2 regions of the Hippea jasoniae genome follow, and region 2 is predicted to be linked to the other one. Evidence: riboswitches for the same ligand, from Rfam matches in the RefSeq annotation. Region 2 holds a riboswitch; the other holds the start of a gene.
What was found. A riboswitch is a leader RNA that binds a small molecule or an ion and turns the genes downstream of it on or off. The one in region 2 is predicted to bind cobalamin.

Region 1: it holds a riboswitch for cobalamin, as region 2 does, so the genes downstream of both, EK17_RS02235 (cobyrinate a,c-diamide synthase) here and EK17_RS06260 (ribonucleoside triphosphate reductase) in region 2, are expected to answer to the same signal.

The regions. Positions count from the first base shown of each region.
Region 1 is NZ_JQLX01000011.1:4,129-11,129, forward strand. It holds gene EK17_RS02215 (ABC transporter substrate-binding protein) at 1-262, opposite strand, end outside; gene EK17_RS02220 (ABC transporter ATP-binding protein) at 207-935, opposite strand; gene EK17_RS02225 (FecCD family ABC transporter permease) at 916-1,878, opposite strand; gene EK17_RS02230 (sirohydrochlorin cobaltochelatase) at 1,875-2,846, opposite strand; gene EK17_RS02235 (cobyrinate a,c-diamide synthase) at 2,843-4,156, opposite strand; cobalamin riboswitch at 4,210-4,402, opposite strand; gene EK17_RS09240 (precorrin-2 dehydrogenase/sirohydrochlorin ferrochelatase family protein) at 4,444-4,905, shown strand; tRNA gene EK17_RS02240 (tRNA-Pro) at 4,884-4,961, opposite strand; gene EK17_RS02245 (DUF5684 domain-containing protein) at 5,135-5,482, shown strand; gene EK17_RS02250 (hypothetical protein) at 5,484-5,903, shown strand; gene EK17_RS02255 (hypothetical protein) at 5,961-7,001, shown strand, end outside.
Region 2 is NZ_JQLX01000014.1:35,433-42,433, reverse strand. It holds gene EK17_RS06270 (ABC transporter permease) at 17-1,675, shown strand; gene EK17_RS06265 (ABC transporter ATP-binding protein) at 1,683-2,972, shown strand; cobalamin riboswitch at 3,002-3,192, shown strand; gene EK17_RS06260 (ribonucleoside triphosphate reductase) at 3,288-5,405, shown strand; gene EK17_RS06255 (anaerobic ribonucleoside-triphosphate reductase activating protein) at 5,368-6,048, shown strand; gene EK17_RS06250 (TonB-dependent receptor plug domain-containing protein) at 6,060-7,001, shown strand, end outside.

The DNA.
Region 1 (7,001 bases), on a different contig from region 2:
GATTTTTTCTTTTAACAATAATTAAATCAGGTGCACAGGACATAATAAGTTCTATATTTGGCTTTAAATGGCTGCCAACCTTTTTGGCGTTTTTAAACAAATCAACATGGTTGGTTTTGCCAACAACGCATCCGCAGTTCAATTTCTGCAAAACATCAGCAACATCTGGTGATAAAATAACAATTCTTGAATAAGCAAAAGCATAATTAGTAAAAAAAATAACGATCAGAGCAAATACGACTTTCAATACCGTATGCTTCATCTATCAACTCCTTCGATATTAAGTTTGACTTGCCAAAATAAAGCAACCTTCCCTGTTTCAACAATAAAATTAAATCAAAAAAACCGATAGCTATATTAACATCGTGAACAGAAGCTATTACTGCGGAATTCAGGCTCTTTAAAATTTTCAAAAGCTTAAGTGTATTTTTGACATCAACGCCAGAAAACGGTTCATCAAGCAAAACAATGCCGCTTTCCTGATTGATTGTTTTTGCTATCAATACAACTCTTTTTTGGCCACCCGACAAAGAGCTAAAAAACCTATCTCTTAAATGCTGAATGCCGAATATATCTAAAATCTGCTGCGTCTTTTTTAGATCTGCCGCTGCAAATCTCCCATCCGATAACGCATACCGACCCAACAAAACGAGGTCAAAAACCGTTTTATCAAATGATATATCGCTAAATTGAGGCAAGTATGAGATTAAAGCAGCTCTTCTTTTTGGTGTTAACTTATATATCTTTTGTTTATTTATGTATATTTCATTTTCAGATAAACCTGCCAGAGTGTTTAAAAGGGTGGTTTTGCCACTGCCATTTTCACCTAAAATCGCCACTTTTTGCCCGGCTTTGATAGATACATCTTTTATATCAAGCAAAAAATCCCCAAATGATACAGATACCTTTACTAAGTTAATATTCAACTTTTGCATTACCCCTATCTCTAAACATGACAAACAAAAAAAACAAACCCCCAAGTATAGATGTCAAAATCCCAACCGGCAATTGTTCGCCCATAGGCATTATGCCTCTTGCTGCAGCATCTGATAAAACAAGTAAACTTCCGCCAAACAGCGTAGAAAAAATCAGATACAGTTTTAGATTGCTATGAGCAAAAGCCCTACTGATATGAGGCACTATCAAACCAACAAAAGGTATTATGCCACTGAAACTAACACTTACAGCTATCAAAACACTACTCAAAACAAAAAAAAGGTTTCTAAAAAACCTCACATTTACACCCATTGAAAGAGCTGTAGTATGATCAAACGAAAGGATATCAAGCTCAACACAAAATCTTATAATAACAATCAAAACAACAACCAAAACAGTAAAAATAAACACAACCTTAGAGAAGCTTACATCGTAAAATCCACCCATCAGCCAGTAAACAATGCTTCCAATGCTTTCTTCAAAGAAATACTTTATAAAACCTATTAAAGCCGTAGCTATAATATTCAAAACAATACCTGCAAGTATAAGGTCTGTTTTGTTGCTTGAGTATGAAGATAAAGACAAAATAAAAAATACACCAACAAGACCACTCAACAATGCAAAAATCGGCACAAAAAATATATTAACACCAATAGCAATAGATAGTGCAGCCCCAAATCCGCTTGAGGCTGCAATGCCTGTGGTAAAGCCATCTGCAAGAGAATTTCTTAAGATAACCTGCAAAACAGCTCCGCTTAAGCCAAGAGAAGACCCTATGCAGTAAGCCTCAAGTGCACGCGGCAGTCTAAAATCAAAAACAATCAACTTTTGTGTGGGTGTTAATGCCAAAGGATGTATGGTAATGCTACCTATAACAATGCCCAGTAAAATAGCCGCTAAAGAGACAAAAATCAGTATTACAAAAATCAAAATACCTTTCATTTAAGAATTATACCGTTGTCTTTTGCAACCTGTTTTATATGGTTTATGTATATATTTATCCAGTCGGGGTTTTCACCCAAGCCGTGAATTTCACATATAACCTTTATATGGGCTTTTTCAAAAGCCCTTTTCCATGAATCTTTTTTTCCACACATATCGTTATTTGCATGGTCTCCAGCTACAACCATCAAAGGTTTTAAAACAACCTTTTTAACCCTTGCCTGTTTAACAGCTTTCAGTGTATCCTCAAGAGAAGGGAAACCTTCAACCGTACCCACAAAAATTCTATCTGTTTTGTATATTTTCCTTAATGTCTTTTGAAGCTCTGCATAGACACCTGTTGAGTAATGTTCGTTACCATGCCCCATATACACCAACGCTGCGTTCAACTTTTTAGCAAGCTTAACATCCCTCGATAAGGCTTTGGCTGCTATTTTTATATCTTCATGATAATCATACTTCCAGACATTCCTGCCTAAAGCCGGTCTGCCTATAACAAGTTTTTTAAACGGCATATATTTTTTCTTCATTGTGTGAATTGAATTTAAACCTTTAATGTATGATAGCAAGTCATTAAACTCTTCACCATCATAAATCAGCGTAGGCTGAACAATTATAGTTTTATAACCCTGATCCTGAAGATCAGCTATAGTTGCAAGAGGTCCTTTAACATAAAGAAAATCCCTATATCTTGGATTATTTTTAAATTTTTTATCATGCTGTCTTTTATGCCAGATTCCCCTTATAATGTTTGATGTAAAAGCAAATACAACCTTTTCATGAGGAAATGCCTTCTCGGTAGCCTTTTTAATGTTTTCAATATCAACAAATCCAGTGTTGTAGGTGGTTCCAAAATCGGCAAGAACAATCGCCACACCCTTTTGCTGTTTATGCATTTTTGCGCAAACTGGTGATACAAACGAAATAAGCAATAAAAAGACAAGAAAGAGAAAACCATACCGCTTCATACAGCACCTCCAAAAAATTCTTTTACAAACTTTTTTGAAAACAGAAAATGTGTATAACTTGCAAGTGTAGCATTGGATATAAATCCATCCATATAGGTATCAGAAGTAGTTATCTTCCTTATCTTCAAAGCATAAGGCTGATTGACATCAACTAAAGAAGAGTAGTGAAACTCATGCCCTATTACAGGTTTACTAAAAAATTTCCCTGTTGTATCAGTGACCTCAACATAACCTAAACTTTTCTTTTTCTTATTCAATATGCTTTTTGCATCGAAAATTCCGCTAAAGTCAAAAAACTGATTATCAATAAAAATGCCTTTTAGTAAAACAATCATCCCCCCGCATTCTGCAAGTGTAAGTTTACCTGAAAGAATATGTTCTCTTATACTTTGCAATGATTCTTTGTTTTTACTAATTACAGAAGCATAAAGCTCTGGATAGCCACCGCCTAAATATAAAAAATCTGCATCACAAACAGGCTGGTTTTTTAAAACAGAAAAGTATTCAACCTCATAACCCAATTTCTTTAGGGCATCTATATTATATGCATAATAGAAATTAAACGCCTCATCATAAGCGATACATGCTTTTTTATCAAATACGGCTAAAGTGGTTTTCTGCTTTTGTTTGCACTCTACTTCTAAGGCAAGGAGTTTATTTAAATCTACCTCTTTCTTTATTTCATAGCCAATTTCATCATAGAATTCTTCATTTTGCTCGACTGCGGTCGTTAGCCCAAGATGCCTGCTTGGAAGCGTTAACTCTTTATTTCTTGTGATAAAGCCAAAAATTTCAACATCTGTGTAATTTTTTAAAGTTTTTTCTATCATGTTTTGATGTCTTAAACTGGCAATATTGTTTACAATGACACCTGCTATATTCACATTTTTGGCTAAATCTTGAATGCCCCTAACAACTGCGGCTAACGAATAAGACATGCCTTTGGCATCAACCACCAAAACAACCGGGATGTTTAAAATCTTTGCTATTTCATAACTACTTGCCTTAAATTGTTCGTCAATTCCATCAAAAAAGCCCATCACGCCTTCAATAACCGCTACATCACTCAAACAAAGTTTATCGTAAAATAACTCTTTTAATTCATCAGGACCAAGAAACAAAGAATCAAGGTTGTAAGCAAAAGAGGAGGCTGCCTTTGCAAGATGTGCTGTATCGATAAAATCAGGACCGCACTTAAAAGGTGCAACAGACAAACCTTTCTGTCTTAAAGCAGATACCAAACCTATAGTTATGATTGTTTTGCCACTATTGCTACGATCTGCAGCTATGAGAAACGCTGGCTTTCTCATCTAAGAGATGCCAGAGAAGTTAAAAAACATGACAACAAACCTCCCAATACCCGGGGAATTTACAGGCTTTAAGGTCTTCTGGCTTACGGGCTTCCAACCTACTCACCCCGCCTTCCCATCGCACAGGCGACAGTGGCATAAATGGGGTTTTCGTTCCCGATCACAGCTGCGGGTACAGCGTGGGATTCTCACCCAACTTCCCTTTAAAGCCTGCTTTATTTTATCAATTTATCATGTTTTTTCAATTAAAACTTGATGATTATTCAGCTCTATGATAAAGGAAAGATATGGTTTACCCTTTTGTTTTCAAACTTTCAGGAAAAAAGATACTTTTTATAGGTGGCGGAAGGGTAGCAAAAAGAAAGATAATGTCGATAATATCATCAAATCCATTTATAACAATCATAGCAGATTCTATAGATAAAGAATTAACAGAAATCACATCAAATATTACAATTATTCAAAAAAAGGCCACAGAGGATGATATCACTAACAACTTTGATTTTATATTCATATGCACAAACGATTACCAATTAAACAGAAAGCTTACAAAAAAAGCAAAAAAGCTGGGCATACCTGTAAATGTCGCAGACAACCCTCAAGAGTGCGATTTCTTTATGCCAGCCGTTATAGAGTATAAAGACTTTTTAATAGCCGTATCTTCGAAAGGCAAAAACCCCTCAGAAGCAAAGAAACTGAAAGAAAAGATTGAAAAAATAATAAGAAATGGTCGGGGTGAGTGGATTTGAACCACCGACCCCCTGCTCCCAAGGCAGGTGCGCTAACCAAACTGCGCTACACCCCGACGCAGGCAAAATTTAGCACAAAAACCTAACTAAATCAACACAAAAATCACTAAAATTTTTAAATTAAGCGAAAAATTTTTATATAATTTAGTTATTTAATAATCAATTTTTCTCTTGTCAAATAATACCCTCTAATGTAAAATATTATAGAAAAAAGTTAAGGGGGTATTATATGAAGTTTTTGGAGTTAATCCTTGTCATTATCACTATTGCAGGAATGTGGAAGGTCTTTGAAAAAGCTGATAAACCTGGCTGGTATAGTATTATTCCCCTATTTAATACCTACATCCTTTTAACAATAGTAAACAGACCCTGGTGGTGGCTATTGCTATTCTTTATCCCTATTATAAATATATATTTTGCTGTCGTAGTAAGTATTGATCTTGCAAAAAGCTTTGGTAAGGATTGGGTTTATGGTATAGGGCTTTTGTTTCTGCCTTTTGTTTTTTATCCAATGCTTGGTTTTGGGCAGGATAGATATATCGGCCCTCCAAACAGAATAGAGCAATTCGGAGATTAAAATGAAAAAATTATTAATATCTATATTCGTCTTTCTATTTCTCTGGCAATCTTCAATAGCAAAAAACAACCCAACAAAAAAAGACGATAAAATCAAACAGGCACAGGAAACCATAGAAATAGCAAATAAAAGCTTAAAAGAGCTAAAAGCTGAGCTTAAAAAACATGAAAAACTTAAACGGGACGCACTCCAAGATATGTTAGAGGATGCAACAGGGGTTCACATGAAACCGCATTATGCTGAAGGCGCCCCTCATATGTATAATCACATACCCACAGATCACGAAGTCATGCACAATCTTTCACCCTCAACCAGATTTGAAGATGAAAGAAGAACTGTTAACAGGCTAAAAAACGAAATAAAAGCTGTTGAAAAAGCCAAAAAAGAAGCTGAAAAAATCCTTAAAAACTCATCTAAATAAAGGAACTTAAGCATGTTTGTTTTTTTGCGATTTTTCCTTGCTTTATTAATTACGATTATGTCATTTTCAGCTTTTGCAGCATCACCCATGCAGGTCATAGATGACTATGTAGAGCCAGATACATCAAACAACTTTTTTGTCAAATTTAAGATGAAGGAATTTCCAAAAAGCGATATACTTGTAAAAATCGACTGTAGCAAACCTATTTATTTTAATCCAGACAACAGAAGGTTTGAGATTATACAGAAAATGATTCAATGGGGGTGTAATAAAAAGTTTAATGTTGAACTGAATGGCTCTGGAGTGTTTTTTTACAAAAAAGAAATTGTTAAAGTAGACAGAAGCAACGAGGATATAGACTATCACGCAAGGGTGGTTTACTGCCCTACTAATAATGTGGATAAATTTGGGTTTGGTAATTCCTACAGATGGCATAAAGAATTAAAACCCCAGCCCTCAAAAAATCCAAAAGAAAGGGTTTCTGTAGATGTTGGTGTTGATACACGCTATTACTACATAGCAAATTGGACAGAATACAGGGTTTGCAAAAATATTGATAAAAATAACAAAAGTCAGGTTAGTGTTTGCAAAAAAGTAAAATCCAAGGCAAAAGGGTATTTTGACGATTTAGTGGAACTTACAAAAATGCTATACAACCTACCAATAAACAATCCATCATTTTCCTATAAAAATATTGAAATAACAGCTTCATCTCCAGAAACAGTTTCTGCAACAAAATACTTTGGCATAGATACAAAGAAATTTGGCTGGATTGAATTTAGTGGTCGTGTTTTTACACAAGAGGGCAAAATACCGCAAGATGCTATTGTTAAATTAGAATCAGTCTCAACTTTAGTGGATAAAAATGGAAAATACAGGATAAAATACAAGGTATCAAACAAAAACGCAATAATGCATATAGATCAGGATTTTATTTTAGACAAAAGAATCAACAATCTCAGCATAACAACAATCCATGATAAGCTTGTGGCAAACGGCAGATATTATACTGTAAAATTAAGGATTATTGGAGATTCAAAACCCCTTGTAAATAAACCGGTTGTTTTAACCTTTGCAAGGGAAGGATTTTTTAAAAAC
Region 2 (7,001 bases):
CTCACAAAACTCCATTTTGTCTGATTTTATTGTAATAATAGCAATTGCCCTCATATTGTTCACAGGTGTTGAGCTTATAAGTAATCATGCCGCATCAACTGGCAGGTTAAATATAAATCTATCTATTAAATCATTGATAATATATGCTGTTTTTTCAACAGCAAGAATGTTTGCCGCCTATATTCTATCATTTATATTCACAATCCTGTATGGCTATTTTGCTATACGCAGTAAAATAGCTGAAATGATACTTTTGCCAACACTTGATGTGCTTCAAAGCGTGCCAATTCTTTCCTTTTTGCCCGTTGTTCTATTGAGTCTATCTGTTTTTATTCCCGTAAGAATAGCAGCAGAAATTGCATCCATTGTCCTTATTTTCACAAGTCAGGTATGGAACATGACTTTTGGCTGGTATCAATCATTAAAAACAATCCCTAAAGATTTAAAAGAAGCCACAAAAATATTTAACATAAATGGCTGGCTAAAGTTCAAATATCTTGATCTTCCCTTTGGCTCCATATCCCTTATATGGAACAGTATAATGAGCTGGGCTGGGGGATGGTTTTTCTTAATGGCCGCTGAATATTTCAGTGTAGGAAATAAAAACTTTATCCTCCCGGGAATAGGTTCATATCTACAACAGGCTGCAAATAAAAAGGATTTAAATGCCATTATAGCAGGCGTTATAACCTTAATTGTAATTATAGTAATCCTGGATCAGTTTATCTGGAGACCCTTGCTTGCATGGTCTGAAAGATTTAAGCTGCAACTTACAACTGGAGAATTTGAATATACCTCATGGTTTTATAACATTCTTTTGAAATCAAAGATAGCCTTAAAACTGTTAAATTTCCTTTTAGACAAAACTATGCCCTTAATAATAGGAAGGCTACCGGATTATGAGGAAGTTAAAAAAGAAAAAAAACGAGCAGCAAACCCATTTCTCTATCTTATAGGGTCAATTATTATTATTGTAATTTTATGGTATGTTTTCAAAATGGTAAAAACACTTAGTCTTATAAATATTCATCAATGGTTAGAGATATTCAAAGATCTTCTATATACATTTTTAAGAGTGGCTACAGCTTTAATCATAGCACTGTTGTGGACTATTCCTGTAGGTGTATCTATTGGATCAAACCCAAAACTCGCAAAGTGGCTACAGCCTATCATTCAACTCGCCGCAAGTATACCTGCTACAGCTCTTTTTCCTGTTATATTACTTATTCTTATCAAAGCTCCCGGAAGTCTTAATACAGCAAGCATCTTTCTGATGTTAATGGGCACGCAATGGTATTTATTGTTCAATGTTATAGCTGGTGCAACTGCAATTCCGGAGGATTTAAAAAACATAGCTTGCTCATTGAACCTTTCCACATTTCAAAAATGGAAAAACCTGATTCTACCCGCATTATTTCCATACATAATCACAGGTGTAATTACAGCAGGTGGTGGAGCATGGAACGCCTCAATAGTTGCAGAATATGTAAATTTTGGCAATAAAACAATAAAAGTTCCCGGTATTGGTGCAATGATTACATATTCAACAGCTAAAGGTAACTATCCACTACTTCTTGCATCTACAATTGTTATGATTTTAGCTGTTGTCTTGATAAATAGACTTTTATGGAAACCGCTTTACAGACTTGCAGAAAAACGATACCATTTTGATTGAGGTAATAATGAATAGCATTTTAACTTTAAAAAATATAACACATATCTACAAAACAAAGAACGAGTCATTTACAGCATTAAAAAACATAAACCTTTCTTTGAAAGAAAGGGAATTTGTGGCTATTCTTGGTCCTTCTGGATGTGGAAAAAGCACACTCTTAAGGATTATTACCGGCCTTCAAAAACCCACAGAAGGTGAAGTAATATGTAAAGGCCAGCCTTTAAAAGGGGTAAATAGATTTGCAAGTATTATTTTTCAAACATTTGCTTTATTTCCGTGGTTGACCGTGCAACAAAATGTTGAAATAGCACTGGAAGCAAAAGGGATAAAGGATAAAGCTTTAAGATCAAAATTGGCTATAGATCTTCTTGATGTAGTTGGACTGGATGGTTTTGAAACCGCATTTCCAAGAGAGCTTTCGGGTGGCATGAGGCAGAAAGTGGGTATTGCAAGGGCTCTTGCTGTAAAACCAGAGATTCTCTGCATGGATGAGCCTTTTTCAGCATTAGATCCATTAAGTGCAGACACTCTAAGGGGTGAGGTACTGGAATTATATCTTGAAGGTAAAATATCCACAAAAACCATTCTACTTGTCAGCCATAATATAGAAGAGGCTGTATTCATGGCAGACAGAATTGTTATAATGGAAAAAAATCCCGGCAGAATTATAAAGATAATAAACATAAATCTCCCCCATCCACGCAACAGAAAATCATCTTCCTTTATTGAGATTACAGATCAAATTTACTCAATTTTAGCAGGTCAAACTCAACCTGAAGAGGTAGAGATCGGTACAGAACCAGGCAAAAAAGGAAAAACAAGGCTTCTTCCGAATGTGTTTGTTGTTGATATTATTGGACTTTTAGAAAAACTCAATGAAGCAGAAGACCACAGGTTTGATATATACAAACTCCCATCTTTAGCCCACATAGAAGACCTTGACAAAATATTTGAACTAACAGAAGCTTTAGAATTATTGGGTTTTGCTACCATAAAGGGTGGCGATATTTTCCTGACAGCTTTAGGCGAAACATTTGTTGAGGCAAGTATCCTTGCACGAAAAGAGATATTTGCATCAAGGATTACAAAAATTCCTTTAATAAAGTGGATTGTTAATAGACTAAAAAGCCAACCAAAAAAACAACTCAGTATAAATTATATTGAAAGTAAGCTATCTGAAGAATTTCCTCAGGACACAATCCAGAAACAAATAAGGATAATAATAAACTGGGGTAGATACGCCGAATTGTTCTCATATGATAACCTAAGAAAAGTTCTGTATTTGGAGGAATTTTAATAATTTTATTGTAAATTTCTTAAGGATCATTATAATTATTGAAGTCGGGTCAAGGAAGTCCGGTGAAAATCCGGCGCTGCCCCCGCAACTGTGAGGCTGACGAAACCCTCAAAAAAACCACTGTCAGGTTTTGCTCCTTTTAAAAGGGGTTGCCTGATGGGAAGGTGAGGGAAGTAGGATGAAGCCAAGCCAGGAGACTTACCCGACAAAAAAGTGAACGGGAGGTTCAAAAATGAACAGTTTTAACCCACCTTAAAAAATCCTCCACTTATACATTTTTACAATTCAATTTGAATCATAAAGGAGGATTATAAAGTGTTTGATAAGATTATAAAAAGGGATGGTCGTATAGTAGATTTTGATGCTGGAAAAATCACAGCTGCTATTGCAAAAGCAGGCAAAGCCACAGGTGAGTTTGGTAAAGAAATAGCTGAAAAACTGACATTAAAAGTCTTAAGCCTTGCATCAGATTACTTCAAACAGACACCAACAGTTGAGGGTATTCAGGATATTGTTGAAGAGGTTCTTCTAAACAGCCCTTTCAAAAAAACAGCAAAAGCCTACATCCTATACAGGGAACAACACGCTCAATTAAGAGAACTAAAGAATAAAGCAGACATCAATCTGGTAGACAAATACCTAAACAAAGCCGATTGGGAGGTTAAAGAAAACTCAAATATGAGTTTTTCTTTGCAGGGTTTAAATAACTACATTTCAAGTTCGGTTTCAAAAACATACTGGCTTAACAAGATATATCCCTCATCGATTAAAGAGGCCCATTTAAACGGCGATTTTCATATACACGATCTGGGTATTTTGGGTCCTTATTGTGTTGGATGGGATTTGAAGGACTTACTGATAAGCGGTTTTAGGGGCGCAGAAGGCAAAGTAGAAAGCCTACCAGCAAAACACTTTAGAACTGCTTTAGGTCATATTGTAAACTTCTTTTATACACTGCAGGGTGAGGCAGCTGGAGCTCAAGCATTTTCAAATTTCGATACACTGCTTGCACCGTTTGTTGCAACAGACAATCTAAGCTACAAAGAGGTTAAACAATGCATACAGGAATTTTTATTTAACATGAACATACCCACAAGAGTGGGCTTTCAAACACCTTATACAAATATTACATTAGATTTAAAGATTCCAGAGTTTATGAAAAACGAAGCGGTAATTATTGGCGGAAAGCTTATAAATCACACATACGGCGAGTTTGAAAAAGAGGCAAAAATGATAAATAGGGCATTTTTTGAGGTAGCAATGGAAGGGGATGCAAGGGGACGCCCATTTACCTTCCCCATTCCAACCATAAACATAACGAAGGATTTTGACTGGGATAATCCACAATATGAACCTATATGGAAGGCAACGGCAAAATACGGCCTCTCCTACTTTGCAAACTTTATCAACTCAGATATGAAGCCGGAGGATACCCGTTCTATGTGCTGCAGGCTGCGTCTTGATTTAAGAGAACTTAAAAAACGGGGTGGCGGTTTATTTGGAGCAAATCCTTTAACAGGCTCGATAGGCGTTGTAACAATAAACATGACAAGAATAGGATACTTAAGCCAGACAGAAAATGAATTCTTTGAAAGATTGGAAAACCTTATGGAACTTGCAAAGGAAAGCCTGCAGATCAAAAGAAAGGTGATAGAAAACCTAACAGATGGCGGTCTTTATCCCTACTCTAAATTCTATTTAAGGGATATAAAGCAGCGTTTTGCCTTTTACTGGAAAAACCACTTCTCAACAATTGGACTCGTTGGCATGAATGAGGCTTTATTAAACTTCAAACCCATCAAAAACAACATAGCCTCATCCGAAGGCAAAACATTTGCACTAAAGGTTTTAAATTTTATGCGAAAAAAGCTTATTGAGTTTCAAACCGAAACTCAAGACAACTACAATTTAGAAGCCACTCCCGCAGAAGGCACATCATATAGACTGGCAATGATAGATAAAAGAAAATTTGGCGACATCATCACAGCGGGAAACCTGCAAAAACCTTATTATACAAACTCAACGCAACTGCCTGTTAATTACACAGACGATGTATTTGAAGCTTTACAGCTTCAGGATGAATTGCAATGCAGCTACACAGGTGGCACTGTTTTGCATATGTTTCTTGGCGAGCAAATTAGATCAACAGAAAGCCTCAAAAAGCTTCTGAGGACTACCTTTGAAAACTTTAGACTCCCTTACATTTCAATAACACCTACATTTTCTGTTTGTCCTCAATGCGGATATCTATCAGGAGAACACTCAATCTGCCCAAACTGCAAACAACCCTGTGAGGTTTACTCACGCATCGTTGGATATCTAAGGCCCATTAACCAATGGAACGACGGCAAACAGCAGGAGTTTTTTGAAAGAAAAGTATTTAAGGTGGCGGATAATGAAAATAGGCGGACTGCAAAAACTATCGCTCATTGATTATGAAGGTGAATTATCCTGCGTTATATTTACGACGGGTTGTAATTTTAGATGCCCCTACTGCCACAACCCAGAGCTTGTAAAACAGACTTCACCTATAATCGATGAAAAAACCGTAATGGAATTTTTAAGCTCAAGAGCTGGTCAACTAACAGCCGTTGTAATAACGGGTGGTGAACCTACCCTCCAGCCCGACCTTGTAGATTTTATAAAGCAGGTAAAATCTATGGGGTTTAAGGTAAAACTTGATACAAATGGCTCAAACCCAGCAGTTATAGAAACACTGCTTAAAAAATCCCTAATTGACTACATAGCGATGGACATCAAAGCAGCCCTAAACAGATACAATCATGTTACAAAATCACAAAAAATCCAGGACAATATCAAAGAAAGCATAGCAATAATCAAAAATTTAGCACAGGATTACGAGTTTAGAACTACATTTATTAAAGGTTTTGTGGATTCTGAAGACCTAAAGGAAATTGTAGAGCTTGCTTCAGGCGCAAAAAGATACGCGATTCAGGGTTTTAGAAAAACAAAAACATTGGATAGTTCATTTGAGTTTTACGAGTTTAAAGAAAAGGAACTTGAAGCATTATGTATGTTTGCAAAGCGATTTGTTAATGAATGTATTTTAAGATAGGAGGTTTGAGAATGAAGGCAAAGTGGTTTGTTTCAATTGCAACAGCTGTTTTGATGACAGCATCTTTAGCAAATGCCGATAACACAATCGTTGTTACGGCAACACGCTCAAAAATTAAAGCCATTAAATCACCTTCGTTTGTTTCAATCATCAGCAAAAAGCAGATAAAACAGCAGGGAATCGATTTTACTAAAAATGTATTGAAATTTGTTCCGGGTTTAAGTGTTTCATCCAATGGCCCTTTTGGTGGATTGACCAATGTTTTTATAAGAGGATTAAGTTCACGATACACAAAGTTTTTACTTGATGGTGTTGATGTATCAGATCCATCACAAACGCAACCATACCTTGATTTTGGCGATATTACATCGAATAGTTTAAGCAGAATAGAGATCGTTGAAGGTGGCCAGAGCGGACTATACGGGGCAAATGCAATAGCCGGTGTAATCAATATGATTACAAAAACAGGCAAAGGTAAACCCTACATAAAATATACACAGGAAGCCGGCTCATTTAACACATATTCTGAGAATTTAGAAAGTGGCGGCAGGATCAAAAACACAAGCTTTTATATCGATGTATTTAGAATGGACACAAAAGGCATATCTAAAATGGATAAATTTGACAACAAAACACATTCATACTCACGCGGTGATGAGAAGGATGCTTTCTACAAGACAGCATTAAATTCAAGAATAGAATTCATACCAAAAGAAGGTATAAAATTAGGTAATATTATTATTCTTTCTAAGGATACAAGTTATCTTGATGTTTTGAGTTCACCTCCGAATGATTCTAACGCTTCTAATTTAACTGCCCAAGCAAAAGGCTATAGACAAAAATCAAAATTCATTTTCGATAAACTTTATCTATCAAACAAACTAAATAGATTAGCAAATTTAGATATAGACTTATTTTATGTAAACCACAAAAGAAAATCCCTTTCAGACCCA